Regions from separate parts of the Metabacillus dongyingensis genome, predicted to be linked through region 4. Evidence: riboswitches for the same ligand, from Rfam matches in the RefSeq annotation. Region 4 holds a riboswitch; each other region holds the start of a gene.

Region 1 (7,751 bases), 2.2 Mb from region 4:
TGTTAAGTTTTGTTAGTCTATCCAATGAAGCATATGGTGTGAGTGTACTAACAAATAGTACAAGAGAGTATGAGATTGTCGGTGAAGCATACGACACAATTGCTATAACCTTGTTCAGAGGTGTAGGAGTGCTGGGTAAGGAAGAACTGCTCAGAAGGCCGGGCCGTCCTTCTGGAATTAAATTACCTACTCCAGACTCACAAATGCTTGGAAAACTAACGTTAGAGTTTGCGATTGTTACACATCAGCAATCTGCATTAAAAGCTAATGCTGCACGGATGGCTAAAGAGTACTTAACACCAATTGATCTCTATAACAAAATTCCATTTAATGCAATGAAACTTAATACAGCGGATGTTAAAACGCCGGCCTCTTTCAGCTTTATAAAAGAAGTACATCAGGATTCTGTTTTAAGTACTTTGAAGAAAGCCGAAAAGGATGATCAATTCGTATTGCGTTTCTATAATCCAACCGACGAAGAAAAGGTCGTTTCATTTAAAATAAACCGTTCTATTCAACAAGCATATACGGCAAATCTTAATGAAAAATGTTCTGAAGTTATAGAGGTGGAAGAAAATAAAGTACAATCGAAAATTAAAACAAATCAAGTGAAAACGATTCTTTTTTAAAAGCAGTTTGATAGTTTTTCAAAAAGACACTCTTCTATTTGCACGTGAAGTTACCTTCAACGCAGCAAAAAATAGGGGTGTCTTTTTTATTAACAAATAGAAAGTTAAATCAACCTTGATGTGAGTAAATATGAATAAACCAATTTTTCTTTTTCCTATTTTTCAAAGAGAGAATTTTGGGAGGAGATAAGAATTGCAATGTTATTAGGAATAAATTTTTATGCCCTTAATAAATACAAGAAATAAACAGTAATTACAATGTGTATTAGGCATAATTGATTTAATCAATGCAGTATAGAAAGTAATTATTATTTTTAATTCCGACTTGACACATATGATTTATTGTATTAATTTAATATTAACAAATTTTTCAATTACAGCGCTCACTGGATAACCAGAGGCTTTCACTCAAGTACCCTGAGAACTTGAGATGGAAGCCTTTCGTTCATTTAACATGATTAATTAAGGAGTGATGAATCCATTAATGGATGAAAAAAACATATATTCTTATTTAGAGAGGTGGAGGGAATGGCCCTATGAAACCTCGGCAACAGGCTTATATAAAAGTACTGTGCTAATTCCAGCAAGCATGAAAGTGCTTGAAAGATAAGATGAGATATTCGTTTAATCCGAAACTCTTTCTTATTTTAGAAAGGGTTTTTATTTTACGCAATTTTTGATGGGCGGTGAGAACTCGCAATATTAAGGATTAAAAAAAATTGAAAAAGGGAGAAAACAAAAATGAAAAAATTATCGATTACACTTCTAGCCGGAATCATATTCATTATTTTATCAGGATGCAACATAAACTCAAATGCATCTGAAAACAACAAAATTGTCGTAGGTTCATCTGGATCAGATGCTCAAGTATGGAACTTTATTTCAAAATCAAAAGCAGCCAAAGAAGCCGGAATTGAGATTGAAGTAAAAGAATTTAATGACGGCCTGCAAATTAATGAGGCTACAAATGACGGAATCCTTGATGTAAATGCTTTTCAATCACTATCATATTTTCAAGATTATGTGAAAAGTAAAAATGCAGATTTAGCCGCAATAGCAACAACTTATTTAGAACCAATGGGTATTTATTCTAAACGCTTGAAGTCACTTGAAGAAATTCCGGAAAATGCTGGAATAGCCATTCCTAATGATCCGGCAAATACAGCTCGAGCTCTACGCGTATTGCGAAATGCAGGTGTCATTACGTTAAAGGATGATTTTGATTCATTTGGAACGATTCAAGATATTGTAGAAAACCCGAAAAATATTAAATTTGTTCCAGTAGACGGATCATCTACAGCGCGGTCTCTTCCCGATGTAGATGCCTCCTTAATTGGAAACAGCATTGCTCTTGATGCTGGATTGAATTCTATTAAAGATTCTATTTACCATGAAGAGGTCAATCAAGATACACAGGCAAATATTAATATTCTTGTTACTCAAAAAGAAAACGAAAAAAATGAAAATTTTAAAAAATTAAGCAGTATATATCATTCGAAAGAAGTTCAGGAATTCATAAAGAAGGAATTTGGCGGAACCAAAATCCCAGTAAAAAAACCGGTTGAAGAAATCATAAATAATTAATAATTAATAAAGACTCTTTATCGATGGACTATAGACAACTGATTACTTTATAGAATTAGCTGTTCCTATTCTTCAAGAAAGGGGTTTATTTCGATCGGAGTATGAAGGTGTCACTCTTCGAGAGAGCTTAGGTCTGGAATTTCCGGAAAATCAGTTTGCGTGAAAAAACGCAGAACAAGGAAGAACAGGAAACAGCTGACTTTTTATCTTGATTAGTAGACCTTTGTATAGTCCGAAAATATTTTTATAAAACCAACTTGATTTATCGGAAAAATAAGAATAATATTCTTTCAATGGATCTTAAATTTCATAATTTAAAGAATTGAAAGAATAAAGAATTGCCCACTGGTCAACCGGAGGCGCCCCAGATAAGATATGCATTCTTATCTGGGGGGCCTTTTTTGCAGCTTCTTTTGCTGACTGGACTTCTAGAGGCACATTAAATAGGGCTGTGAGGAAAAGAAATAAACAAGGGGGGAAGAAAGTGTGTCAATAAAATTGAGCATTCTTGATCAAAGTCCGATTGGAGAAAATGATACAGCAGCAGATGCGTTAAAACAAACAGTGGATCTGGCAATACTTGCAGAGAAATGGGGTTATCACCGTTTTTGGGTATCTGAGCATCATAATTCAGAGGAATTAGCTGGCTCTGCGCCAGAAGCTCTCATTTCCTACCTTCTGGCAAAAACCAAACAGATTCGAATAGGTTCTGGCGGAGTTATGCTTCAACATTATAGTCCATATAAAGTCGCTGAAATCTTCAACGTTTTGTCATCTTTAGCTCCAGGAAGAGTGGATTTGGGAATAGGAAAAGCTCCGGGCGGCCTGCCCCTTTCCACAAGAGCGCTTCAGCAAAATCTTTTGAAAGGTGGTCAAAGCATTCAAGAGAAATTAAGTGATTTAAAAAGTCTCATGCATAACAGCTTACATGAGAAACACGAGCTATACGGTGTGAAAGCTTATCCTATTCCTCCTGAACCAGCGCATCTTTTTCTCCTGGGAGCCAGTGAGAATAGTGCGAAGTTAGCAGCAGAATTGAACATTTCATTCGTTTATGCACAATTTATTAACGGTGATCCAAATGAACTGAAAAAATCACTGCAAGCCTACCTTAATGGGGGAGGTAACAATCAAGACTTTCATTTAGCGTTATCTATCATAGTTGCGGATACGGATCGTGAAGCAGAAAATCTCAGGGGTGAGAGTAAATTGATAAGAGTAAATCTGGAAAGCGGACGACATGTAACGGTTAAAAGCATTGAACAAGCAGAAAAATTTGCAGAACAGGCTGGTGAATCTTACTCCATAGAAGAACAAGTTGCCGCAATTATATACGGTTCAAAAGCAACGGTAAGAAGACAGGTTTTAGAATTGCAAAACAGTCTGGGGATAAATGAAATCATTGTTTCAACCCCTCTAGTGGATGTTGAGGCTAAACAAAAAAGTTTTTCACTTTTAGGTGAAGCTTTTACAGAAGGAGATGTGGATTCAGATAAATTTTTGACAAAGGTGGGAACTGAATGACGATAAAACAATTAAAACTAGGCGCCCTATTACACGGTGCAGGAGGCAACATGTCTTCTTGGAGGCACCCAAATGCAACTGCAGATGCCAGTGTGAATTTCCAGTTTTATAAAGAAATGGCGGTAAAAGCAGAAGATGCAAAGTTTGATCTAATATTTATTGCAGATGGACTGTTTATAAATGAAAAATCTCTGCCTCACTTTTTGAATCGTTTTGAACCAATCACCATTCTTTCAAGTCTTGCTTCTGTTACTTCGCGTATAGGTTTAGTAGGAACACTTTCCACTTCATACAGCGAACCATATACCGTAGCCAGACAATTCGCATCTCTGGATAAAATAAGCGACGGCCGTGCAGGATGGAATGCTGTTACATCACCGCTTGAAGGCTCAGCCTTAAATTACAGCAAAAAAGTACATCCAACTCATGCTGATCGCTATAAAATTGCAGGAGAATACCTGGAAGTAATAAGAGGATTATGGGATTCCTGGGAAGACGATGCTTTTATAAGAGATAAAGAATCCGGTGTATTTTTTAATCCTGATAAATTGCACCGCATCAATTATGAGGGTGAATATTTCTCTATTGCAGGACCGCTGAATATAGACCGGTCCAAGCAAGGGCATCCAGTCGTTTTTCAAGCAGGCTCGTCGGAAGCTGGCATTAACTTAGCCGCTAAAGAGGCAGATGCTGTGTTTACTGGACATGAATCAATTGAACAGGCAAAAGAATTCTATCAAAAAGTAAAACAAAAAGCAGTGGAACATGGGAGAGCTGCTGATGACATACTAATCTTCCCTGGAATTAGTCCAATCATTGGAAGGACGGAAGAGGAAGCGGAGAAGAAATACCGGGAGATTGCAAGTTTAGTAACCATTGAAAATGCGATTGATTATTTAGGAAGATTTTTTGATCATTACGATTTTTCAAAGTTTCCTTTGGATGATCCGTTTCCGGAGTTAGGCGATATCGGTAAAAACAGCTTTCAGAGTACGACAGACCGGATTAAAAAAATGGCTAAAGAAGAAAATCTGACACTCCGTGAGGTTGCATTGAGAGTGACAACACCCAAGAGTCAGTTTACGGGTACACCTATAAAAATTGCAAACCTGATTCAAAGGTGGTTTGAAGAAGGAGCTGCAGATGGTTTTATGATTGGAAGTGCTGTCATGCCTGACGGTTTAGATGATTTTGCAAACGAAGTTGTCCCTATTTTGCAGAATAGAGGCCTCTTCCGAAATGAATATGAGAAAGACACCCTCCGGGGAAATTTGGGCCTTAAAAAACCTGAAAACAGATATACGACATCCATAAATCAAGCAGAGCAATTGAATACAGGGGTGAAATGATGAGTCATATATATAGATTAGCGAGACTCGAAGATGCAGAAGAGCTCTTGGGATTGACACTGAGAGCCTATGAACCTATTAGAAAGCTGAACATTAAATTTCCTGCAGCTACAGCAGATTTAGAGCTCGTAAAGCAAAACATCATACAGCACACTTGTTATGTTTTAGAAGTAGACCAATCGATTGTATCAACGATTACAATCAGACGATTTGAAGAAATTACGGATCTTCCATGTGTTTGGTGGTTTGCAGTGGATACAGAATTTAAAGGAAAGGGATATGGAAAAAGGATATTGCAGTATGTTGAAGAGGACATATTAAGAGACCGTTTAAATGCAAAGGCAGTTGCACTTGGAACTTCAGATCGTCATCCTTGGTTAATTGAAATGTATGAGAGAAATGGTTACGTCCGATTTTACGAAAGGGACTACGGAGAAGAAGGAAAAGGCGTGTTTTTGAAAAAGGAACTTGTTCATGAATTATCACAAAATCTTTAAATTCGTAGGGAGGATTACCATGACACAGCAAAGCAAGATTATTTTATGGAGCAGAAAAGGATGTCACTATTGCGATGAGATAAAAGAATTTTTCGGAAAAAATGAGTATGAGTACACAGTGGTTGATGTAGAAGGAAAAGACCATCTGAGAGATATTCTTGAACTTAAGTATGGCATTCGCCACGTACCTGTAGTTGAAATTGGTTTTAATTATACTTTCCGGGGCGTAATCGAAAAAGATTTCACTCTAATAGAAAGTCTGATTGCCGGAAGAGATATTACGGTTAGATAAGGCTGAAGAAATATATAAATTTATTAATTTTAGATTAAAAGGACTGGGTAACTGATTACTTCTACTAAATCAAACAGGAGAAAAATATGAAAAAACTTAATATAAGTGCAGCCATAATTGCGTTAGGAATTTTCCTTACAGGATGCGGTTCTACCTCTGACAAGGCATCTGGCGGCAAAGTAGAGGCTGAGAATGAAGTGAAGAAAATTATAGTGGGGACAGGTACACAGTTTCCTAACATTTGCTTCTTGGATGACAAAGGAAGACTAACAGGATATGACGTAGAGCTAGTCCGTGAAATTGATAAACGTCTCCCAGATTATGAATTTGAGTTCAAAACGATGGAGTTTTCAAATCTGCTGTTAAGCCTTGAGACTAAAAAAATTGATCTTATTGCCCACCAAATGGAAGTCAATGAAGAAAGGAAGGAAAAATTTTTATTCAACAATGAACCTTATAATGTGTTTCCTCTCAATGTTGTCGTTCATCAAGATAATCAGGACATTAAGTCCGTTAAGGATCTAGCAGGAAAGAAAGTGATTGTTGGTGCGACAAGCAATTCTGCCGTACTGATTGAAAAGTACAATAAAGAGAATGGCGGAAAAATCAATATTGTTTATTCTGGGCAAGGATCAGATGATACAAAAACGCAGCTTAAAACGGGAAGAGCAGATGCAACCATCAGCACTCCATTTGCAGTTGATTTTCTAAATGATGCTGCAGATGCACAGCAAAAAGTCGTCGGTCCAGCATTATCTAATTCAAAAGTGTTCTTTTTACTTCAAAAAGGCGACACGGAAATTAGGGATAAAGTAGATGGAGCATTAAAGGAAATCAAAAAAGATGGAACGTTGACTGAACTGAGCACCAAATGGCTTGGAGCAGATTATACAGTAGCCAACTAAAAAAGGTTAATCAGGAGGCTGGAATGAGAAAAATAGGATCTATCTTTCTACTTATCCTTTTACTTACAATAACAGCAGGATGCGGTGAAAAACCAACGACAAATGCTGAAGGTGAAGATAAAACCGGTGAAGTGAAAAAAGTGATTGTTGGAACCGGGACCCAGTTTCCCAACATTTGTTTTATTGATGAAAACGGGAAATTAACAGGGTATGACGTGGAAGTTATCCGTGCCATTGATAAGCTCTTACCTGAATATGAATTTGATTTTAAAACCATGGAATTCTCTAATCTTCTCTTAAGTCTCGAAACGAAGAAGATTGATATGATTGCCCATAATATGGCTCAGAATGAAGAAAGAAAAAAGAAATTCTTATTTAATGATGAAACATACAATTATTCGCCGCTTTATATCACTGTCAATGTGGATACTGATGATGTTGAATCACTTGACGACTTACATGGCAGAAAAATCATTGTCGGCGCAACAAGCAACGCGGCTGTCTTTTTGGAGAAATACAATAATGAACACAGCAATAAGATCAACATTGTTTATGCCGGGCAGGGATCAGACGATGCAACAACTCAGTTGAAAAATGGCCGTGTGGATGCAACGCTTGCCACGCCATTTGCGGTAGATTTCAGCAATAAAGCTGTTGATGCAGAACAAAAGGTTGTTGGTGATATCATTATTAATTCTAAGGTGTATTTCTTGTTTAATAAGGCTGAATCGGAGTTGAAGGAACAAGTTGATGAAGCGCTTAAGCAGCTTAAAGAAAATGGAACGCTGGCTAATCTGAGCAAAAAGTGGCTTGGAGATGATTATTCAGTTGAATCAAATTAAAGGGGGGATTGAATAATGGGTAAAGCATTTGATTTAACCCTTATCCTGGATTTTATTCCAAAATTGCTTTCATATTTGCACATTACATTGTTTATATTAGTGTTCTCCATCCTTTTTGGGATCGTTATA
Region 2 (7,751 bases), 310 kb from region 4:
TGTTCAATTTGGATGGTCCCGCCGCTCACTTTATCAATTGAAGAAAGAACATTCAGCAGCGTTGTTTTCCCTGAGCCGGACGCACCCATAATGCTGACAAATTCGCCTTCTTGTATCGTAAGGTCAATTCCTTTAAGGACTTCCTGTTTATTCAATTTATTTCCGTAGCTTTTATGGAGCTTTGATGCTTCTAATATCGCCATACTTGCTTCCTCCTCTTAATTCGATAGCTTAATTATAAAAAGAAGAAAGGTCCTTTTCCTTTTATTGTGCGAACAAAATAGAAAAGCATGTGACATTCTTGTCACACGCTAATGACGGCTGCAAAGTCATTTCTTTTTGGGAAAATTAACGTAAATGCTGTTTCTGTGTGGATAATAGACTGTACGTGAATATCAATCAGCAGCGGTATAGCTGCTTTTTTAGCCAGATACAGCCCCATTCCTGTAGCAGCATGATCATGATGGTTTATGGTCGATGTGAAGCCTTTATCGAATATGCGGGGCAGGTCCTTTGGATCAATGCCCCGGCCGGAGTCTTTCACCTGAACTCTTACTTGATCATCCTGCTTCCAGCATTTTATGATAATGTCAGACGCCACGCTGTATTTCACTGCATTCGTTAAGATTTGTCTAATAATAAAGGCAAGCCATTTCGCATCACTAAGGACTTCCTTTTGATCAAGCTGAATGTCAAAACCAATCCCTTTTTGAATACACCATGCCTGAAGTGTTTTAATTTCACTGAAAATCACGCTTTCCAAATCAACCGTTTCAATGTATAAATCATTTTCAATAAACGGAATTCGTTTTTGATGCAGCTGCTGGTCAAGCAAAAGGTGAATCCGCAGCCACTCATACGTCAAATGAGTTTTCATCACATCGTCTTCCATGCGTTCGATCATTAAATGCATGGCAGTGAGCGGGGTCTTCACTTCATGAATCCACGATAACAGTTCATCTTTTTCCTGTTCAAGCGAAATTCTGTTGTGCAAAGCATCTTTTTTCAGGGACTGCGCCTGTTCGCTGAGCGTCTTTTCAACCAATTGTTCAAACGGGCTTTCCGGAGCTGGAATGCTTGATATATCAAGGTTGTTTTCCCGATCTGCCAGACTTTTATAAAAAGCAGTTTCTTTGTTGTACCGAACAGATAAGAAGATAATAAAAGCGATCATGGAAAGAAAAACAATATACAGGACTGACTGCACTGGAATGGCTGAGTCAATGAAAGCGATAAATAGAATAAAAAAATGAATGATAATAAAGAACAGAATCCAGCTCCGGCGCTCTTTTAAGAAACGGAGAATCATACCATTTCCTCTTCTGCCGCAAGATATCCCTGGCCTACTTTTGTCTCAATAAATTGACCAAGACCAATTTCATCCAGCCGTTTTCGCAGGCGATTGACATTCACTGTTAACGTATTATCGCTTATGAAGCGTCTATCATCCCACAGGCTGTTCATGAGCTTGTCCCTGCTGACAATTTTGTTTTTTTGTTCAATCAATAGTTTAAGAATGAACATTTCATTCTTTGTCAGTTCAACGGAACCGGTTTCGTTCGTAACCGTATTTCGCTCATAATCAACCGCAGCATTGCACCATGTTTTCAGACTTACTTGCTCTGTATTGTAGTTATAAACACGGCGGAGAATGGCCTGGATTTTAGCAATCAGCACATCAAAGTGAAAGGGCTTTTGAACAAAATCATCAGCACCAAGCTGCATAGACATGACCATATCAGTCGGATGATCCCGCGAGGAGAGAAAAATGATCGGCACATTCGAATGCGACCGGATCATCCGGCACCAATGAAAGCCGTCAAACTTCGGCAGCTGAATATCAATGATGACCAAATCTGGCTTTACGGCTGAGAATTCCTGCATGACTTTATTAAAATCTGTAATGCCATAAACATCATAAGACCACTGATTTAATCGTTCTTTGATTTCATTAAACAGGGTTAAATCATCTTCAATTAATAGAAGTTTAAACATGAGTTTCACCACACTATAAGGTTTCTTTTACAATTATTGTATAGGAAAACAATTCTGTGTGCTATAGATGGGCTTGACAAGATGTCAGAATACATAAGTGAACGGAATATTCATACTAATCTTGACATTGATTCAATAGATTGCTATTGTAGTAAAAAAATAATTTCTTATCCAGAGAGGTGGAGGGACTGGCCCTTTGAAACCTCAGCAGCAGGTCTATTAAGATACTGTGCTAACTCCAGCGGGTGAATTGACCTGATAGATAAGCGTGCCTTTTATTTGTCAGTAACGCACTCTTTTTAAAGAGTGCGTTTTTCATTTTTTTGGATGTGAAAAAAGGGGAGTAAAAATGGAAGCTAAGCAGCAATTTCAAAGGAAAATGCAATCTCGTCATTTAGTCATGTTATCTCTTGGAGGTGTAATTGGGACAGGTTTATTCTTAAGCACGGGTTATACGATTCAACAGGCAGGAGCGTTTGGGACGATCCTGTCGTATCTTGTGGGTGCCCTGGTCGTTTATCTCGTTATGCTTTGTTTGGGGGAATTAGCCGTCCATATGCCGGAGACAGGCGCTTTTCATAGCTATGCCGCTAAATATATTGGTCCAGGGACAGGATATACTGTAGCCTGGCTGTATTGGCTGACTTGGACGGTTGCGTTAGGTTCAGAATTCACGGCAGCGGGGCTGCTGATGCAGAGGTGGTTTCCATCTATTAACGTCTGGATTTGGAGTGCGGTGTTTGCGTTGATAATCTTTGCATTAAATGCTGTGACGGTTAAGTTTTTCGCGGAATCTGAATTTTGGTTTGCAGCGATTAAAGTCGCTGCCATAGTGATTTTTATTCTTTTGGGTGGAGCAGCAATTGTAGGTTTTATTCCTCTGACGGATTCCAATTCAGCTCCGTTCTTTACGAATCTCACAAATGAAGGATTATTTCCAAATGGTGCATTTGCCGTTATTATGACGATGCTTGCTGTGAATTTTGCCTATTCGGGAACGGAATTAATAGGGGTTGCAGCTGGAGAAACAGTCAATCCGGAAAAAACAATTCCAATGGCGATTCGGACAACATTATGGAGATTGATTATCTTTTTTGTTGGAACCATTGTTGTTTTATCTGCACTGCTGCCTGCATCAGATTCAGGAGTTTTAAAAAGCCCCTTTGTTTCTGTATTTGAACGAATCGGTATTCCTTATGCAGCAGATATCATGAATTTCGTGATCTTAACAGCCATTTTGTCTGCAGCAAACTCAGGCCTGTATGCTGCTTCCAGAATGCTCTGGTCACTTTCAGATAAGAAAACCATATCACCTATTTTTGCAAGAGTGTCAAAGCGCGGTGTGCCTATATATGCAGTGATTTTCAGTATGCTTGGCGGCACCCTGGCTTTGTTCTCAAGTGTTATTGCGCCAGATACAGTATATATAGTTCTTGTCTCCATTTCAGGTTTAGCCGTGGTTGCCGTATGGATGAGTATTAGCGTGTCACAGTTTTTCTTTCGCAGACAATATATAAAACAAGGACATTCGATAAAGGACCTGGTTTACCGGACACCTTTCTATCCCCTGGTGCCGATTGCATCTTTTGTGCTGTGTTTAGCATCTTTGGTTGGAATCGCATTTGATCCTGCACAGCGAATTGCCCTCTATTGCGGCATTTCATTTATTTTGTTTTGCTATGGAAGCTATTATGCAACACATTTTATTAAGAAAAGAGGAGAAGGATATGCAGCAGAAACTCAATCCAATTGAAACCATTTTAAGTGACTATTCCGTCATGATCCTTGATGGGGCACTTGCTACAGAACTCGAGCAGCATGGCTGTGATTTAGACGATCCCCTTTGGTCTGCCCGAATATTACTGGAAAACCCCGAAGCGATTTATCAGGTTCATTCAGACTATTTCCGTGCGGGAGCGGACTGTGCAATTACGGCCAGCTATCAAGCAACAATCGATGGTTTCTTGAAGCGGGGAATCGAAGAAGAAGAAGCTGTGCAATTAATAAAAAAAACAGTGGTGATTGCAAGAAAAGCAAGAGATGATTTTTGGAAGGAAGAAATGGAAGCTATTAGACCAAAGCCATTGGTTGCGGCATCAATCGGTCCCTATGGCGCCTATCTTGCAGACGGTTCGGAGTATACAGGCAACTATGGGGTTACGGATGAGGCTTTAAAAGATTTTCATCGTCCCAGAATGTCAGCATTGATTGAAGCAGGTGCTGATATACTGGCATTTGAAACCATTCCTTCTCTTCAAGAAGCAAAAGTATTACGTTCTTTATTGAATGAATTTCCCTATACATATGCATGGCTATCCTTTTCCTTGAAAAATGAGAAAGCGATTAGTGATGGCACTTTGCTCGAGGTGTGTGCAAATACCTTCGGGGACGACGGGCAAATAGCTGCAATTGGGATCAACTGTGCACCACTGGAATTAGTGAATGAAGCCATAAAAGTGATCAGCAGCCATACAAAAAACCCGGTTATTGTTTACCCGAATTCTGGAGAAGCCTACAATCCAGACACTAAAACATGGCATGGCCAGAAATCTTGTCTTGAACTGGATCATCTATCAGAAGACTGGTTCAAGTCAGGTGCCCGCTTAATAGGAGGCTGCTGCCGAACATCACCTCACCATATTGAAAAGATTTCAAAAAAATGGCGGACTAGTGAAAATGTCGTATCCGAGTCTGGGATTTAATAGAATTTGGGGAAGCATGGGGGTCTATGAGTATCCAAGTCTGGGGTTTTGTAGAATTTGGGGAAGCATAAGTGGTCTATGAGTATCCAAGTCTGGGGTTTAGTAGAATTTTGGGAAGCATAGAGGGTCAATGAGTATCCAAGTCTGGGGTTTAGTGGAATTTGGGGAAGCATAGAGGGTCTATGAGTATCCAAGTATGGGGTTTAGTAGAATTTGGGGAAGCATAGAGGGTCAATGAGTATCCAAGTCTGGGGTTTAGTAGAATTTGGGGAAGCATAGAGGGTCAATGAGTATCCAAGTCTGGGTTTTTGTAGAATTTGGGGAAGCATAGGTGGTCTATGAGTATCCAAGTCTGGGGTTTAGTAGAATTTGGGGAAGCATAGGGGGTCTATGAGTATCCAGGTCTGGAATTTTGTAGATTTTGGGGAAGCATAAGGGGTCTATGAGTATCCAAGTCTGGGTTTATGTAGAATTTGGGGAAGCATAGAGGGTCTATGAGTATCCAAGTCTGGGGTTTTGTAGAATTTGGGGAAGCATAGAGGGTCAATGAGTATCCAAGTCTGGGGTTTAGTAGAATTTGGGGAAGCATAAGGGGTCTATGAGTATCCAAGTATGGGGTTTAGTAGAATTTTGGGAAGCATAGAGGGTCAATGAGTATCCAAGTCTGGGGTTTAGTAGAATTTGGGGAAGCATAAGGGGTCAATGAGTATCCAAGTCTGGGGTTTAGTAGAATTTGGGGAAGCATAGAGGGTCTATGAGTATCCAAGTCAGGGATTATGTAGAATTTGGGAAACATAGGGGGTCTTTGAGCATTCTGAAATTTAATAGATTCAAAGAAAAAGGACATCCCCATTTGGGATGTCCTCTTTCTGCCGGCTCATCAAGCTGATGCAGAAGCATTAACTTTTGCCCATGCCGCACTTTCCCTCTTCCCGTGCAAGAAGTAGTAAAGAACAGAACTGGCAAAGACTAATACGCCTAATATCACATACAAGGTACTGTATCCTGTCACCGGAATGACAAATCCAAGCAGATAAGGTCCGAACCCTAAACCTGCATCAAGAAAGATAAAGAAAGTCGAAGTGGCAAGACCCATACGGTGAGGAGGCGTTAATTTAACGGCAATCGCCTGTGTCGCCGACTGCATGTTTCCAAATCCAAGGCCGATCAAAACACCAGAAAGCAAGAAAATGAAGCTAGTGCTTGCCGTGCTCAAAAGGAACATCCCAGCTCCAAATAAGAGGAAGGCAGGATACATAATGAAATTTGCCCCTTTTTTGTCCATTAAGCGGCCGGTAAAAGGGCGTGATGCCAATACAGCTGCCGCATAGACGATGAAAAAGAAGCTTGCTGTGCTGACAAGATGAATGTCCTTCGCATAGAAGTTAATAAAGGACAAAACACTTGAATAGCAAAACGCCGCTGCAAGTGTAATAAATGCAATCGGCAAAGCACTTGGCTCTACAAAATTTGAAAGTTTGAATCCTCGTACTTCTGATTTTTTTACTGAACTATCAAGCGGGGGCACATACAAGAAAAAGGCAATGATTAAACTGATGAAGCCTAATGCAACGCAGAAGGTAAAGATAGTTTGAAAGCTTGCGTGCTGGCTCAAGTACAGCCCGATAAAAGGACCGATGGCTGTTGCAAGAGTTGCACTCATACTGTAGTACCCGATGCCTTCCCCTTTTCGCGAAGCGGGAATAATCTGTGCTACTATTGTGCCTGTTGCTGTACTGGCCATACCCAGTGTAATTCCATGAACAAGGCGGTTGAAAAGAAGGAAGCCAAGGCCAAATTCAAAGAAATAAAAGGCTGTTGTCAGGGTAAACAGGATAAGCCCTGTATACAGGATCTTTTTACGGCTGAAAGTTACAATGAGTCTTCCTATTAAAAGCCGGCCAATCAGTGCACCTATAATAAAAATCCCGGTTACAAGTCCCGCCTCACTCGTAGAGGCGCTGTATTCATCCACTGCAAAAACAGCAATAGTCACCATTAACAAGTAAAAGATTAATGTTAAGAAAAAATTGATGGACGACACGACAATAAAGTCTTTCGTCCATAATTTGGATGTTGTCTGATTCATGTTTTTGCCCCCTTACTCTCTAATATTGTTCCGAATATCTCCCATGATCCGGATTACCTCAAGCTGTTCTTCTTCTGAAATACCTTTTAAAATTTCCTGCTCATATTCATCGATTGTTACGCGAACAACCCCGTATACCTTTCTCCCAAGGTCCGTAAGCTGCATTCTCTTTTCGCGCTTATCCTTGCCGGGTATATGCTCTACATATCCCAGTTCCTCAAGGCGGCTGATGGTTCTTGTAACGGTAGGCTTTTCAACACTTTGATAATCAGCAAGTTCAACAAGCGTAGCTGTTCCGTAATTCCATAAATAATGCAAAACAGACCATTGAGCTCTGTATAAATCATGTTTGGCAAGCTCCATATTCAGTCTGTTTTCAAAAGGACGGTATAACAGCAGAAGCTGCTGAAAAAACTTTTGATATGTTTTTATAGGAAACACCTCATTAAATAAATAGTTACCCTAGATAACAGTTACTCTAGGTAACTAATATAACAAAAACAACAGTGTTTGTCTACCAGCTGAAATCCCGAAGATGGATATTGACACAAAACGGGAATATATGTTATTTAATAAGTGGTTAGCACTCTCATAAAAAGAGTGCTAAAAAGCAGGTTGAAAGGAGAATGACAATGGAAAAAATGCAGTTCAAAGCGGAGTCTAAAAGACTATTGGAAATGATGATTAACTCAATTTACTCTCAAAAAGAAATCTTTTTAAGAGAGCTGATTTCAAATGCTAGTGATGCGATTGATAAAATTTATTACAAAGCTTTAACAGACGACAGCCTATCATTTGACCAGAACCATTACTACATAAAAGTTAAGGCAGACAAGGAAAATAGAACATTAACAATCTCAGATACTGGGATTGGGATGACAAAAGAAGAACTTGAGAACAACCTTGGAATTATTGCAAAAAGCGGCTCTCTTGCTTTTAAAAGTGAAAACGAGCTGAAAGATGGC
Region 3 (7,751 bases), 930 kb from region 4:
TGATCCATTCCGTTCTGCTGTTTTTGAGCAATCGATACCCCATTCACAACAGATTCTGAAATACTGGATATTCCTGACTGAATTAAACTTACCATTTCAAATATTTGAGATGTTGCACCGGTGGATTCTTCTGCAAGCTTTCTCACTTCAGCAGCAACAACAGCAAAACCTTTGCCTGCCTCACCGGCACGCGCAGCCTCAATGGCGGCATTTAAAGCGAGCAGATTCGTCTGATCCGCAATATTTGAAACAACCTTAGCCATATCTTCTATTTTCGTCATATACCCAATAAATGTTCTTGTTGATTCTTCAATTTGCCGGGTCGTATTCATATTCTCCTGAATAAGCAGCCGCTGTGCTTTAATCGCGCTCTGTCCTGATGTGATGGCATTCACCGTTTCTTTTCCATATTGAACGGATTGCTCAGACCGGGTTACATTTACGCTGAAATCAAAATCCATTCTCTCAATCAAAGTAACCGCATCTTGAAGATCGGAGGAGATCGATTGTGATCCTGCAGATAATTCATCTGTAGAAACAGCTACCTGATTACTGATTTCAGTTAATGCTCTGTTCTCTCCCTCGAGATCTTTTGCAAAACCTTCTACTTCTTTACTCACGCTGTCGATTGAGAATAGAAGTCCTTTAAGCTGATGTGTCATTGAAGTGAAAGAATCATTCAGTGCTGCTATTTCATCTTTTCCCTTATAGGAAATAGCAGCCACTGCCAAATTTCCATTTGCAATTTCACTTGCCTGATGGGAAAGCCCTTTGAGAGGCTTTGTAATGGCATTTGTCATTCGAATCACAATATAAGAAGATAATAAAATTAAAAGAGCTGTACCGATTATTGCCGATAATATAACGAATTCGATTTGTTTTTTCAAGTTCTCCTGAAGCATCTCATATCGTTCATTCGAATAAAAATTCATCAAGTGCACATCATTGGAAATCCCATCAACACGAACAGACTGGCGCTTGGCTTCTGCTTGATTTTTTTGATTCAGAGCCTGGCCTGTTTCTTCTTTAAAAGCTTTAAATTTAATTGAAGCCTTTTGAAATGCTTGTTTTGTATTTTTATCCTTCGCGGTTTGATTTATTTCTTCAATCAGTTTTTCATTTCTCTGAAGTGATTGAAGAGTCTCTTCTTTTTGAGCATCTGTCAATGAAAAGGCAAAGTTGTTCAGACTTTGTTTTGTTACAGTAAGCTCTCCCTGCAGCTTTTCAATATTTAGCAGAACAGGAACCTCATTTTGATTAGATGATTGAATGGAAAGCATATTCACGATAATAAAACCAATCATCAAAGTTGCCATAATAATGATGCTGAGTGAATTCAGCAAAAGTTTTTTCTTAAGTGACACAAGTCATCCCCCTAGTTGCCTTCTGCTAATTTTTTCTGCCATTCATCAAGAGTTTTCCGCTGTTCATCCGTAAGCGAAATAACGCGGATTGGCGCCAGCTGAACACCATTGTCTTTTAAACCTAATTCTATATGTCCTTCAGGAACCTTATTTTCTCTTGCATACTCCTTAAGCAGCTGGTAGATACCCACGTCTACATTCTTGAGCATAGAGGTTATCACTGATTTCTCAGCGTAAAAATACTGATCGCTGTCAACTCCAATTGCGTAAATACGGCTTTCTTGTGCTGCTTTTAGTGCCCCTACTCCGGTAAAGCCAGCAGCAGCATATAAAACATCAGCCTTATTGCCAATCATTTTTTTCGCTATTTCACTGCCAAGTTTATCGTTGCCGAAATCATTGGCATATTCCGTGATAATGGCAATATCCGGTTTAACCGCTTTAGCACCTTCTGAAAATCCATCTGCAAACTTATTGATAAGCGGAACATCCGCTCCTCCAATAAATCCTACAGTATTCGATTTTGATGTCATGGCGGCAACAACTCCTGCCAAAAAGCTTCCCTCATCCTCTTTAAACGTAATCGACGTGATGTTATCCAGCTCTGAAATCGCATCAATTAATATAAATTTCTGTTTCGGATATTTTTTCGCCGTCTTCTCAAGATCCTCCTGAACCATAAAACCCAGTCCGATAACAAGGTCATTGCCTTCTTCAACTAATTCAGTCAACCCCTTTTCATAGGTGCCAGTATCTTTAATTTCCCTATAATCAAATAAGATTCCAAGCTCATCACGGGATTTAATTAGTCCGCCAAATGCTGAATCACTAAATGACTGATCTCCCAGTCCGACGTCAGACAGCATAATCCCAACCTTTATCTTTTCATCTGCATTGCTTTCCATTGCAGCTTGTCCGCAGCCTGCAAGCAAAATCGTGATGCAAAATGAAAGCAGCACAGCAATATGTTTTCTTTTCATTTGATGTATTCTCCCCTTTAAAAGTATCTCCTCATGTCATATCGACTGATTTACGGAAATCTTTATTGCAGGAAGGGTAAAGCGAGTAAATTTTTTTTGAGATAACTGAGACGCATAATGATATTAATTAAATTTCAGAATTTATCCGCAAAAAACCTGAAATTGCTCAAAAAAAACAGCAAGCGATCAACTCGCTTACTGTTCCTTTTTGAAATATGTCCAGCCGTCTTCCTGATAAACTTTCCCAGCTTTCATTAATGATCCGATTGCACGCTTGAACGCGCCTTTGCTCATGTTAAAGCGTTCTTTAATATCCTCTGGGTCGCTCTTATCGAAAAATGGCATCGCTCCGCCTCTTGATTCCATGTAATCATAAAGCTGCTGTGCATCCTCATCCAATGCTTCATGCTTTCTGGGAAGCAGAGATACGTTGATTGTTCCATCGTCTTTCACTTCAATTACACGTCCTGTTACCAGCTCGCCTAAACGAGGCTCTCTTTTACGCTGCGAAGAGTGAATAAATCCTTTGTAGCCTTCTTCTGTAATAATATATGAGCCGGCAATAATCATTCTGTAAACTCTGCCTGTCACAGTTTGATTGTTGGCTGCACCTTCTGCTGATACGATATTCTCCTGCATGACATCTTCCGTTGCAAGCTTCGTGAAAAACCTGCCATTTTTCGTTACCTTCAAAGAACAATAAAGCATGTCCCCCTCTTCAGGCCAAACCTCGATAAACGCTGGAAGGATATCGTTTGCTACTAGGGCATCCTTGGATAAACCAATATCAACAAACGCTCCCATGTCTTCTCTTACGCTTACAACTTCAACCCAGTCGTAATGATCCTCGGTAATTTTCGGTTTCTTCATTGTTGCAGCAAGACGGTCTTCATGATCAACAATTAAATAAACCTCTACTTCTTCTTTGTCATCAATCGGTTCCGTGATTTCCGTTTTATGAAGGAGCACACGGCTTTCCCCATCTGTTAAATAATAGCCATAATCTAATTTTTCATCTATCGAAAGCGTCATAAACGTTCCTGGATTCATCAATTGTATTTCGTTCCTTTCTTTTGCAGGTTGCATCTGCTGTTAGTTTTCAAATTGAAGCGGACATTTATGTATGAATGCGCAGCTAAACGGCTAATCTCCTGGGCTAATCGGGTGCTTAATTGCTGCAGACTACTCCAACTTTTACGTTTTGTACTTCGTATTGTCCGGCTCCATCGCCCAACTCCTCGGCCAGAACAAATTCCCCCAAAAAGTCAAACCCGGACTTTTCGGCGGAATTCTTATCTGTCTGTCGGAGCTAAACGGGCGATTCCGCACTTCGTTAGTTGTTATCCCCTGTTCATTCTACTATAATCTATAGATAATATAAACTTTTGGGAGGATTCTTATGGCGAAAGACAGTTCTTTTGATATTGTTTCAAAGGTGGATATGCCTGAGGTGACGAATGCAATTACGATGACAATGAAGGAAATTGGCACCCGCTATGATTTTAAAGGGAGCAAAAGCAGCATTTCTCTTGAAAAAGAAGAGATTGTTTTAGTTTCAGATGATGAGTTTAAAATGGATCAGTTAAAGGATGTTTTTATTTCTAAATTGATAAAGCGCAATGTAGCGACACGAAATATTGATTACGGAAAAATCGAAGGTGCATCGGGCGGAACGATTCGCCAGCGCGCTAAGCTCATTCAGGGTATTGATAAGGATAATGCAAAAAAGATTAATGCCATTATTAAAAATTCCGGATTAAAAGTAAAAACCCAGGTTCAGGACGATCAGGTCCGTGTGACCGGCAAAAATAAGGACGACCTTCAGCAGGTGATCGCAGCCGTTCGCGGAGCCGACCTGCCGATAGATGTTCAATTCATTAATTTCAGATAAAGTGAACAAACACTCGGGCTATCCTCTGCTGAGTGTTTTTTTCGTTGTTCTGCAAGTATCTGCTTCGATTTCCCCTCAACAAATTCCCCGTCTATTCAGAAAAGTTTTATTTTTGTATTGAATCTATCCGAAAAAACATGTAAATTAGATATAATATCTTTTTCTAAAATTTCATATTTCACCATTCTTATCTAGAGAAGCTGAGGGACTGGCCCTTTGAAGCTTCAGCAACCTGGCATAATGAAATCATCTGTCTTCATCAGAGATTTCAATCCAAGGTGCTAATTCCAGCGATGCATCCATCGAACGATAAGAAGAAGTCCTGAACGTTCAAAAGTCTTCTTCTTGGAAGGCTTTTTTTGTTTTTTTATTGCACTAAGGAGGTTTGGAGTTTGACACTTTTAAACGATTTACAGAAGAAGATCCTGATTGGCGACGGAGCAATGGGAACATTGCTTTACTCACACGGAGTTGACAGGTGTTTTGAAGAATTGAATTTATCGAAGCCTGATGAAATATTAAATGTTCATAAGGCGTATATTGCAGCCGGTGCAGATGTCATTCAGACAAATACTTACGGTGCAAACTATATTAAACTATCAAGATATGGACTTGAAGATGAAGTGAGAGCAATTAACCGTACTGCCGTTCAGATTGCTAAAAAAGCAGCAGCCGGCAATAACACCTATGTTCTTGGAACAATAGGCGGCATCCGTGCTTTCAAGAAAAATGCCTATTCCCTTGAGGACATTAAACGAAATTTCAGAGAACAGCTTTACCTTATGCTCAGTGAAGAGGTAAGCGGTCTGCTGCTTGAAACCTATTATGATCTTGAAGAAATTAAAACCGTATTAGAGATCGCCAGAAAAGAAACGAATATCCCGATTATTACAAACATCTCCCTTCACGAAATTGGAGTCTTGCAGGATGGAACACCCCTGCAAGAAGGCCTTTCTCAGCTTGAGGCCCTTGGTGCTGACGTTGTCGGTCTGAATTGCAGACTTGGTCCTTACCATATGCTTTCATCACTTGAAGAAATTCCGCTCCCGGAAAGAGCGTTCTTATCTGTTTATCCCAACAGCAGCTTGCCTACTCTTGAAGAAGGAAGACTTGTCTATGGCTCTGGAGAAAAATATTTTGCAGAAAGCGCTCTAGCCTTCAGAAATCAGGGAGCAAGACTAATTGGAGGCTGCTGCGGCACAACCCCAATCCACATCGAAGCAATGGCAGCAGCGCTTAAAGGACTCCCTCCAGTTACAGAAAAGAAAGTTAAAATAAGAAAGAAAGAGATTTCTGTCACGTCTGCAGCGGAAAGAAAGTACCCTCCCCTGCCGGAAATAGTCAATAAAAAGCGCTCTCTGATTGTAGAACTCGATCCTCCTAAAAAGCTTGGGCTGGACAAATTTATAAAAGGTGCAAAAGCACTGCAAGCTGCTGGAATCGATGCCTTAACACTTGCAGACAACTCACTTGCATCACCGAGAATAAGCAATGTGGCTGTAGGGTCCATCGTTCAGCAAACACTTGGACTCAGGTCCTTAATTCATATTACATGCCGCGACCGCAACTTAATTGGCCTTCAATCTCATTTAATGGGTCTTCATACGCTGGGACTTACGGATGTGCTGGCGATTACGGGCGATCCATCAAAAATCGGGGATTTTCCGGGAGCTACTTCCGTTTATGATCTTTCATCATTTGATTTGATCAGCTTAATTAAACAATTTAACGATGGTCTTTCTTATTCAGGAAAACCTCTTGGGGAAAAAACCAATTTTTCAGTTGCCGCTGCGTTTAATCCCAATGTTAAATATCTAGATAAAGCGGTAAAAAGACTGGAGAAGAAAATTGCCTGCGGTGCAGATTATTTCATTTCACAGCCAATTTACTCAGAAAAACAGCTGATTGATGTTTATGAGGAAACGAAGCACTTAACCGTTCCGATTTATATCGGCATTATGCCGCTCACAAGCAGCCGCAATGCAGAATTTATCCATAACGAAATTCCGGGCATTACTCTTTCTGACAGTATTCGTGAAAGAATGGCCCGGGCAGGCGACAATCGGGAGAAAGCCTATCAGGAAGGATTGGCGATTTCTAAAAGACTGATCGATGCTGCCTTTGACTTATTTAATGGAATCTACTTAATTACACCATTTTTAAACTATGAATTAACCGTTGAACTGACAAATTACATTCACAAGAAACAAATTGAGGTCAATGAAAGGAAGATTACGCATGTCTGATATAAAAAAGCAGCTTGAGAAAAAAATCCTCGTTCTGGACGGAGCGATGGGCACCATGATACAGGATGCAAATCTTTCTGCAGATGATTTCGGCGGAGAAGAATACGAGGGCTGCAATGAGTATTTAACGATTACTGCACCAGAAGTCATCGAATCCATTCATGATGCTTACCTGGACGCTAAAGCAGATATTATTGAAACCAACACATTTGGCGCTACCAAGATTGTTCTTGATGAATATAATCTCGGTCACCTCGCTTTTGAGTTAAATAAAAAAGCGGCGGAGATCGCCAAAAAGGCAGCTGAAAAATATTCAACTCCTGACTGGCCGCGTTATGTTGCGGGCTCAATGGGCCCTACGACAAAAACACTTTCTGTTACAGGCGGAGCAACGTTTGAAGAGCTTATTCAAAATTACGAAGAACAGACACTCGGCCTGCTTGCAGGCGGAGCTGATTTGCTTCTTCTTGAAACGAGCCAGGACTTATTAAATGTGAAAGCAGGCTTTCTCGGCATTAAACGCGCCTTTGAACAAGCAGGCAAAGAAATTCCGCTGATGATATCAGGGACAATTGAACCTATGGGAACGACGCTTGCCGGCCAGGATATCGAAGCCTTTTTCATCTCGCTTGAGCACATGAAGCCTTTATCTGTAGGTCTAAACTGTGCAACAGGGCCAGAATTCATGACCGACCACATCCGGACGCTATCAGGCATGGCCCATACAGCTGTCAGCTGCTATCCTAATGCCGGCCTGCCTGATGAGGAAGGAAATTATCATGAATCTCCCCGTTCTCTTGCTCAGAAAGTAAAAGGATTTGCAGAACAGGGCTGGCTGAACATTGTCGGAGGCTGCTGCGGGACTACACCTGCACATATTACCGCCATTGCTGATGCTGTAGGTGAACTCGAGCCCCGCTCCGTTCCGGAACGTGATCCGGCTCATACTGTTTCTGGCATCGAGCCGCTTATTTATGATGATTCCATGCGGCCTCTCTTCGTCGGAGAACGGACAAATGTAATTGGCTCCAGAAAGTTTAAACGACTAATAGCGGAGGGGAAATTTGAAGAAGCAGCTGAAATTGCCCGAGCTCAAGTTAAGAATGGCGCCCATGTAATCGATATTTGTCTGGCTGATCCTGACCGCGAAGAAGTAGAAGATATGGAAGCCTTCATAAAAGAGATTACGAAAAAAGTAAAGGCACCTCTTGTCATAGATTCAACGGATGAGTTAGTCATTGAAAAGGCACTTTCCTATTCTCAAGGGAAA
Region 4 (7,751 bases):
AGACTCGATGCAAATGACACAAATTGATCAAAGACAACCTTAACTGTAAAGTAGCCAATCATCCCCAGCAGTGCAACATAAGCTGTAAATGCGGCAAAAACGGCAAGACCGCGTCCGAATTTCAAGTGTTTTTGCAGCCTTTGCACAGCCCCATCCAGTAAGAGCGCAGTAATTAATGCGAATAGAAGAGATAGGCTTAGCGGCAAAAGGATCATGACTACAACGATCAAAATACAGAGCAAAATCCATTTTTTCTTGTTCACCTTTTCGTTTCCCCTTTTAATATATATGCGTGTTCCTTTTATTATAATCTATTAAAAGGAAATCAAGTTATATACTAAAAAAAAAAGCAAGCCACGGCAGCCTGCTTTTAAAGTTAATTATCGCGAAAAAGCTGTTTTTGCGGCGGCTTTTATCAATACAAACCAGCCTATTACCAGGAAGACCCCGCCGGCTCCAAATAAATAAGCAAAATACTGAAGGGCCTGATTGCCTGCAAACTCAAAAACAAGTTTGATAAACTCGTCGCGGACAACTGGAATGAACAGAAGGACAGCAGCCAATCCAATCGCGGCATATCCCCCTATTAAACCAAAGCGGTAAAACAAACTGCCGAGCAAAAAGAAGCCGGTCAATAAGAAAAAACAGATAGCGCCGTCAATAAAGAAATTGACTAGATACAGATTTTCATATCCAAGAAACTTTGAAAAGTAATACATCTTCAGATCTGCTCGAACCATACTTGATTCCATTCCTTCAAGCACCATGATCAAAAGAGTATGCGCAGCCGCCATAAATATAGCAAGCAAAAGGAGAAAGAGACTCGTGGCTGCATAATAATTTTTTCTGGTTGACCCCATTTTGATGCTGAACGGATACGTCTCTTTTACAGTCAGAAACCCGGCAATGGCACTGAAAATATAAACCGCTATTCCGCTTGAGACCGTCAGATTCCCACCAGTTGAAAGCTGAATGCCAAAGGAAAGAGCCATGCAGCTGATCAGGATCGTCCAGAAAATCGTGAGTGAATTTCGAATATCCAATACTTCAAACAGTAAGATTCCGCGACATTGTCTCATCATGCAGAAACCCCGCCTTTCGGTTTTGCTGTTAAATAAACCATTAAATCCTGAACCGGCACATGTTCAACCTGCAATCCAGCTTCATTAGCTTCCATGCGGTTTTCTCCGTACAGGACGGCCTGTTCCATACTTCCAAATGATTTGCGGTAAACAACGTTTTTGTTTTTTACAAATTCTGAAACGGCGGCTGAAGATCCATTGACCACAAATGATTCCTCTCTCAGTTCATCTGTATTTTTCTGCATCAGCAGCCTGCCTTCAGATACAATCAGCACTTCTTCCAGCAGACGGGTGATTTCGTCTATTAAATGAGTGGATAAAATTAATGTCCTCGGATATTCTTCGTACTCTTCCAAAAGCAAATCATAAAACTTGCTTCTGGCTGCTGCATCAAGTCCGATATACGGCTCATCAAATATCGTAATCGGCGATCTGCTTGCAAGACCAACTGTTATGCCCAGCGCAGATTCCATTCCCTTTGATAAAGTTTTGATTTTCATATTTTCATTAAGATAAAAATCCTCAAGCAGTTTTTCAGCCGTTTCCCGGTTCCAATTAGGATAAAAGTAATTTGCAATCTTAAGGATATCTTTTATCTTTAACCCTTTTTTAAAATTTTCGCTTTCATTGATCAAACAGATTGACTCCGTTATTTCTTGATTTTCAAATGGCTCTTGGCTGTTAATTAAGACTGATCCCCCGGTAGGCATAATCTGTCCGGCAAGAATTTGCATCAATGTAGTTTTACCGGCTCCATTCCTGCCCAGCAGTCCGTAAATCTTATTTTCTTCAAGCTGCAGGGTGATGCCGTCAAGCGCTCTTTTTTTGCCATAAACCTTCGTTAATCCGCTAATGTTAACGTTCATTAAGACCGCTCCCCTTTTCAAGCATTTCTTTTAGGTCGTTTACACTGATATTCAGTTTTGCCGCTTCAGATTTCAGCGGCAAAATAAATGCTTCATAAAATTGCTCTTTACGCTTTTGAACGAGCTTCCCCTTTGCCCCTTCAGCTACAAACATTCCAATCCCTCTCTTCTTAAAAAGAATGCCTTTCTCCACTAATTGATTGATTCCCTTTGCCGCTGTTGCCGGATTAATTTGATAATGTGCCGCAAACTCATTTGTTGATGGAATTCTTTCTCCTTCCTGAACCATGCCATTGATGATGTCATCTTCAATCTGTTCTGCTATTTGCTGAAATATTGGCCTGTCGGTATCTAAAAATGGATTCATATGACCCCTCTTTCGGTTCACTTGTTAGTTGGTTAGTTACTTATGTAATTAACTATATATCAAAATGTCAAACATTGTCAACGATAACATCCTTTTTTTAGAAAAAATGGGTTCGGTCCTAAATGAAAAAGACGATCCCTTCATGGGATCGCCTGTTTTATGATATTTTCTCAAATGTAACCTTGACCACTTTTTTGGTTTTTTCATTAAATTCAACGAAAACAAGCACTTGAAACGTTTTATTCTTTTCCTTCAGCGTAAGCTTGAACGTTTCGATTGAAGTTTCTTTTTTTCTCTTTTTTCCTACGTGCAGGTAGTCTGTGATTTGAGCACCAGGGTATTTTTCCATGGTCTTGCGCATAGCAATTCTTCCGTACTCTTCATAAGAAAGAACTTTAGTTTCTGCACTCGCATGAACAGAAAACGCGGTCGTACTTCCTGCCAAACAGAAAATCAGTAAGATGTTCAGCCAGCTCTTCATTTTTACAATCCCTTCCTTCTTTTTGGCTGTGTTCGCAAAAATTGTTGTTTTCAATTTCACGTTTATCAGGATCATATCGTGCTCTTTTCTTTAAAATCTTTCGAAGTTTTTCCGGTAGGGAGCGACTTAATAAACATAATACAAATGAAAAGCAACAATCTTTTAGAAAAGAGCCTTCTTTTTCATAGGGTTTGTAAATGAATGAATTCTATGCAGACATCTCTTTGATCATAAACACTTGCTCCGCTTTTTCAATGAAACCCTCTTTTTCTAAGATTTCATGGACCAGCTGATTGGATTTCGATAGATTGACAGCCGTCCTGTTAATCTCTTCTGTGTGTGAAAATGCGAATGCTTCATGAAGCAGCGTGCGCAGAACAGCTTCTTTCTCCTGATGTTCAGGGTGTGCCTCACATTGAAATAAAAGGATTCCTGATAGAGCTCCATCATCATCATATTTCCGTTTTGACAGGGCATAGCCAATGGTTTCACCCTTTTCGTCTAATGCAAGAATGGATTCACCGTCCCTTATGTTCTGCCACTGCACCTGCCAAGGCGTCAGCTTGTTATAAAAAGAGACATCCTGTACGTCCCTCGGCTTTTTAACCTGGACACGGAATCTGCCTTTTGGTTCTTCGAGCTTAAGAGGAGCTGAAAGACCAAGGTGTGCAATCCGGTCCACAACCTGATAGCCCATTTTTTCATAAAGCTTTATCGCACGATCATTATGAGAGACGGCTTCAAGAGTAGCAGTGTCTACATTTTCTTTTTCATAAAGAGACAAAACCTCTTCCATCAGCTTTAACCCGACCCCTTTGCTTCGGTACTCAGGAGCAACACCTGTACCGCCATTCCATGCTATTTTTTTGCCGTCAATGGTTCTGATTCCATTCAGAACCAGCCCAACCGGCTTTGAATCGTGAAAAGCTACAACAGATAATGCCGGCGAAAGGTTTTCAAGCACCATTCGGTTAAAAAAATTCTCAAGGGACAGCGTCATATCAAAGTAATATCCCTCAAAGCCTTTATTCCATGCGGTTAAAGCCTCTTCAAGCGTACATTGAGACAATCTCTTAATTGTGATCATACCGCGCCCCATTTCTCATTAGCTTCCCAAAATTCATCGGCTAATACACCCATTAGGATATTGTCGTGAAACTCCCCTTCATAAAAAAGCTCTCCCCGTATAACGCCTTCCTGCTTAAAGCCTAATTTCTCATAGGAGCGTTTTGCTCTTGCGTTGTAGTGATAAACATTTAGTCCTATCCGGTATAATCCCAAATGGTGAAAGCCATGCTCAAGGATTAATTTCATCGCTTCAGTGCCAAAACCATGTCCGCGATGCTTTTCATCGTTCAGGGCAATTCGTACACTTGCATTCCGGTTTAAGAGATCGATATCCATCAGGGCAAGATCTCCTATTGCTTCATCTGTTTCATTCCGTACAATCACAAGATCCATTCGTGTTTTATCCAGCGCAAAGCTTTCATAAGCCTGCTCTATTTTCTCCATTGTAAAAAACGTTTGTGTACCAGTAAGCCTTCTAATCTCTTTGTCCTGCACACTTTTAAAAATCATCTCGAAGTCGTCTTTTCTAAAAGGACGCAGGTATATATTTTCTCCTTGTAAAAACCTCATGCAGATCCCCCTTTTTCTAAGTACATGAAGATCATTTCTTCTAAGGCACGGATTTGTTCTTGATAAGGGTAATTCCTGCCTATTACTGAATAGTGAAGACAAATGCCGTCTATGGTTCCCCATACCATAGAAGATATGAGCGATGGATCCGTCTCTTTGTTGAATTCATTCTGCCTTATGCCTTCTTCGATGATTTCAACAAGCAGCACTTGATAAACGTCGTCATACCGGTCTGTCATGACTTTCTTAAGTTCTTCATCACGGCCAGAATGAATCCAGAATTCAAGGTGAACACCGATCATTTTCTGCCACTTTTGAGATAGCTCAATTTCCGCATAGTTTTTGAAAAACTGGTGAAGTTTTTCTTTTGCAGTCCCTCTCTCTAGAAAACTTCTTTTCAGTTTTGCGATATTCTGCTCTGTCCGCATCTGCATCAGCTGAAGGTAAATTTCTTCCTTGCTTTTAAAATAGTTGTAGATTGCGCCTTTACTTAACCCAGATTCAGCAACAATATCGTCTATTGTTGCAAGCTGAAATCCTTTTTCTCCAAAAGCCTTAAGGGCACTTTCCAGGATATGGCGTTTCTTTTTTTCCTTATATTCATCTGAAACAATTGGAGCCACCTTTACACCTCCTTAAAAACCGACTATATAGTTTATTTTATTCCACTGTTAACGGTAAATTCAAACAATTTTGAAAAAATTTTTGTTAAATCTACCATTTGACTTTTACACAATAACCCCTTAATGTAGGAAAGGTCATTTTTTAAAAACACACATATATCTTCTTATTAAGAGAGGCAGAGGGACTGGCCCTGTGATGCCTCGGCAGCGGACTCGGATTTCCGAGTGCTGTGCCAATTCCAGCAAGCCGCGTGCTTGAAAGATAAGAAGAGGTTTATTCCATTCCGGATTTAAGATCTCTTCTGCTTTAGAAGAGATCTTTTTTTATAATAAGAAAGGTGGTACACATGGAGACAAAAGGAAATGGACTGGCATTATTGCCGTTAATCATATTTCTTGCCCTATTTGTAGGGTCTGGTATTATAACAGGCGATTTTTATAAGATGCCGATTCTTGTTGCAATTATCATTGCATCAGGAGCAGCTCTTATGATGAATCGTAAAGAGACGTTCACTGCGAAGGTTGAGAATTTTGCTAAAGGGGCAGGTCATCTTGATTTGATGATCATGGTCTTTATCTTCATCCTGGCCGGAGCCTTCTCAGAAGTGGCAAAAGGGATGGGTGCAGTGGAATCTACAGTCAATCTTGCGCTTTCATTTTTGCCGCAAAGCTTTTTGATTGTTGGATTATTTATCATTGGAGCTTTTATATCACTTGCAATGGGAACTTCAATGGGAACAATTGCTGCACTTGCTCCAATTGGGGTTGGCATCAGTGCAGAGGCTGATATTTCAATAGCTCTTGCTATGGCTGCCGTTATTGGCGGTGCGATGTTTGGGGACAACCTGTCTTTCATATCGGATACAACAATAGCTGCAGTTCGGACACAGCAGACGGAAATGAGAGACAAGTTCAAGGTAAACTTCTTCATCGTTTTGCCGGCTGCCATCATTACTTGTGCTGTCTTAATTGTGATTACTCTCGGCAATCAATCTCCTGTTTCACCTGGAGAATTCAGTTTCATTAAAATGCTGCCTTATATAGCCGTACTTGTAACAGCTCTTCTTGGAATGAATGTCATTATTGTTTTAACTGGGGGTATCCTGCTTAGCGGAGTTATCGGGATGTCTGATGGCAGCTATACGTTAACTGATTTTCTTCAGAAAATAACAGAAGGTATTATGGGGATGGCCGAACTGGTCATTCTTTCACTCTTAATCGGCGGTATGGTTGAACTGATTAAACGAAATGGCGGCATTCACTTTATTTTAGAAGCGATGACAAAAAGAATTTCTTCTAAAAGAGGGGCAGAATATGCCATTGCCGGTCTTGTAAGCACGACAAACCTTGCGACTGCAAATAATACCATCTCTATTATTGCAGCGGGCCCGCTGGCAAAAGATATGGCAGATAAATATGAGATTGATAAACGTAAATCTGCCAGCCTTTTGGATATTTTTTCTTGCAGTATACAGGGTTTAATCCCTTATGGCGCTCAAATGCTTACTGCCGCTCAATTTGCAAAGATTTCACCAGCTGATATCCTGCCATTCTCTTATTACCCATTCTTAATAGCCGTTATGGGTATTGCGGCTATTATTATTGGCTATCCGAAATTTAAAAAAGCCAAGTAGTTCCTGCCCTGCAGAGTCCGAAATTGGACTCTGTTTTTTCATAGATCTAAAGCGCAGGCGGATTTGTTCTGACCAAAGCTCAATGGGCCGGAGCTTTACGGTTTATTTTCCACACCCCTTTGACTTTTATAGTTTTCCTAACAAGAAAAAGAGCCGCTCATCCTATGAGCGGCTTTACTTCTTCATCAGTCCATGCAGAAGAAACTGGATCGTATATTCTTTTTCTGCTTCATCGTCCCAATCCAAATCAGGCAGAATGATGAACCTTCCGATCAGGAACCCCATAATTGTCGTAATGATCATCCGCAACACTGTTTCAGGAGGCATGTCAATCATCTCTCCTTTTTCCTGGAAGTGAATGATCAGCTTCTTCAGCTTCTCAACCGCATGTTCCTCAACGACCTTTCGGAGCTCCCCTCTGAACTCTTCATGAAAGAAAACTTCCTGGAGCAAAATCTTGATGACAGGGTGATTTTTCTTTATAAACTCATAGCGGTTTTCAAGAATGTATCTCAGCATATGTTCAAGGTCCTGATGATTTTGCTTCGTCACGTCCTGAAGAAAATTTCTCACTAAAAATGGGGCAATGAATTTAGTTATAGTCGGCATGACGATCGCAAACAGCAGGTCTTTTTTCGTTTGATAATGACGGAAAATCGTCCCCTCTGCGACTCCAGCTTTTTTAGCTATTTCACTTGTTGATGCTGCTGCAAAGCCTTTATCTGCAAATATTTCAATGGCAGCTTCTACTACCTTTTTTTGTTTTTCACTCATCTTTACATCTTCATCTGTCAGCTTCAATAGCTCTTCAATGGAAAATTGATTGCTCATCTTTTAAAACTCCTCATTCATCTATGTCCCTATTATAAATGAAAAAGAGAACACAAGCATTACAGCCTTCTTACCTTTTTCAAAGCGAAGATATTCAGAATCAGAAATGCCAGGGAAAAACCAAGCAGAATATAGACATCCTGTGCAATGTCCTCCCACCCGTAACCCTTAATCATGATCCCCTGCAGAGCCTCTGCACCGTATTTAAGCGGCATGGCATAACTAATGG

Evidence for each region. Region 4 has a riboswitch for S-adenosylmethionine ahead of K8L98_RS01240 (Na+/H+ antiporter NhaC family protein). Riboswitches for the same ligand answer to the same signal wherever they lie in the genome.
Region 1: another riboswitch for S-adenosylmethionine. It lies ahead of K8L98_RS15310 (MetQ/NlpA family ABC transporter substrate-binding protein); the one in region 4 lies ahead of K8L98_RS01240 (Na+/H+ antiporter NhaC family protein).
Region 2: another riboswitch for S-adenosylmethionine. It lies ahead of mmuP (S-methylmethionine permease); the one in region 4 lies ahead of K8L98_RS01240 (Na+/H+ antiporter NhaC family protein).
Region 3: another riboswitch for S-adenosylmethionine. It lies ahead of K8L98_RS05680 (bifunctional homocysteine S-methyltransferase/methylenetetrahydrofolate reductase); the one in region 4 lies ahead of K8L98_RS01240 (Na+/H+ antiporter NhaC family protein).

What each region holds. Positions count from the first base shown of each region.
Region 1 covers NZ_CP082944.1:3,118,532-3,126,282, reverse strand. The annotation lists gene mngB (mannosylglycerate hydrolase) at 1-629, shown strand, start outside; SAM riboswitch class I at 1,134-1,242, shown strand; gene K8L98_RS15310 (MetQ/NlpA family ABC transporter substrate-binding protein) at 1,371-2,213, shown strand; gene K8L98_RS15300 (LLM class flavin-dependent oxidoreductase) at 2,700-3,737, shown strand; gene K8L98_RS15295 (LLM class flavin-dependent oxidoreductase) at 3,734-5,086, shown strand; gene K8L98_RS15290 (GNAT family N-acetyltransferase) at 5,086-5,583, shown strand; gene K8L98_RS15285 (glutaredoxin family protein) at 5,603-5,875, shown strand; gene K8L98_RS15280 (amino acid ABC transporter substrate-binding protein) at 5,962-6,780, shown strand; gene K8L98_RS15275 (amino acid ABC transporter substrate-binding protein) at 6,804-7,622, shown strand; gene K8L98_RS15270 (amino acid ABC transporter permease) at 7,638-7,751, shown strand, end outside.
Region 2 covers NZ_CP082944.1:4,967,780-4,975,530, reverse strand. The annotation lists gene K8L98_RS24540 (ABC transporter ATP-binding protein) at 1-203, opposite strand, end outside; gene K8L98_RS24535 (sensor histidine kinase) at 305-1,309, opposite strand; gene K8L98_RS24530 (response regulator transcription factor) at 1,306-1,995, opposite strand; SAM riboswitch class I at 2,160-2,264, shown strand; gene mmuP (S-methylmethionine permease) at 2,345-3,748, shown strand; gene mmuM (homocysteine S-methyltransferase) at 3,723-4,697, shown strand; gene K8L98_RS24515 (MFS transporter) at 5,578-6,786, opposite strand; gene K8L98_RS24510 (MarR family winged helix-turn-helix transcriptional regulator) at 6,799-7,149, opposite strand; gene htpG (molecular chaperone HtpG) at 7,419-7,751, shown strand, end outside.
Region 3 covers NZ_CP082944.1:1,152,824-1,160,574, reverse strand. The annotation lists gene K8L98_RS05700 (methyl-accepting chemotaxis protein) at 1-1,364, opposite strand, end outside; gene K8L98_RS05695 (BMP family lipoprotein) at 1,376-2,344, opposite strand; gene K8L98_RS05690 (CvfB family protein) at 2,540-3,394, opposite strand; gene K8L98_RS05685 (YajQ family cyclic di-GMP-binding protein) at 3,744-4,235, shown strand; SAM riboswitch class I at 4,420-4,551, shown strand; gene K8L98_RS05680 (bifunctional homocysteine S-methyltransferase/methylenetetrahydrofolate reductase) at 4,628-6,481, shown strand; gene metH (methionine synthase) at 6,474-7,751, shown strand, end outside.
Region 4 covers NZ_CP082944.1:219,994-227,744, reverse strand. The annotation lists gene ytvI (sporulation integral membrane protein YtvI) at 1-263, opposite strand, end outside; gene K8L98_RS01275 (hypothetical protein) at 381-1,082, opposite strand; gene K8L98_RS01270 (ABC transporter ATP-binding protein) at 1,079-1,948, opposite strand; gene K8L98_RS01265 (GntR family transcriptional regulator) at 1,938-2,315, opposite strand; gene K8L98_RS01260 (DUF3889 domain-containing protein) at 2,473-2,871, opposite strand; gene K8L98_RS01255 (GNAT family N-acetyltransferase) at 3,005-3,883, opposite strand; gene K8L98_RS01250 (GNAT family N-acetyltransferase) at 3,880-4,434, opposite strand; gene K8L98_RS01245 (TetR/AcrR family transcriptional regulator) at 4,431-5,057, opposite strand; SAM riboswitch class I at 5,219-5,326, shown strand; gene K8L98_RS01240 (Na+/H+ antiporter NhaC family protein) at 5,405-6,691, shown strand; gene K8L98_RS01235 (TetR/AcrR family transcriptional regulator) at 6,866-7,522, opposite strand; gene K8L98_RS01230 (ABC transporter permease) at 7,582-7,751, opposite strand, start outside.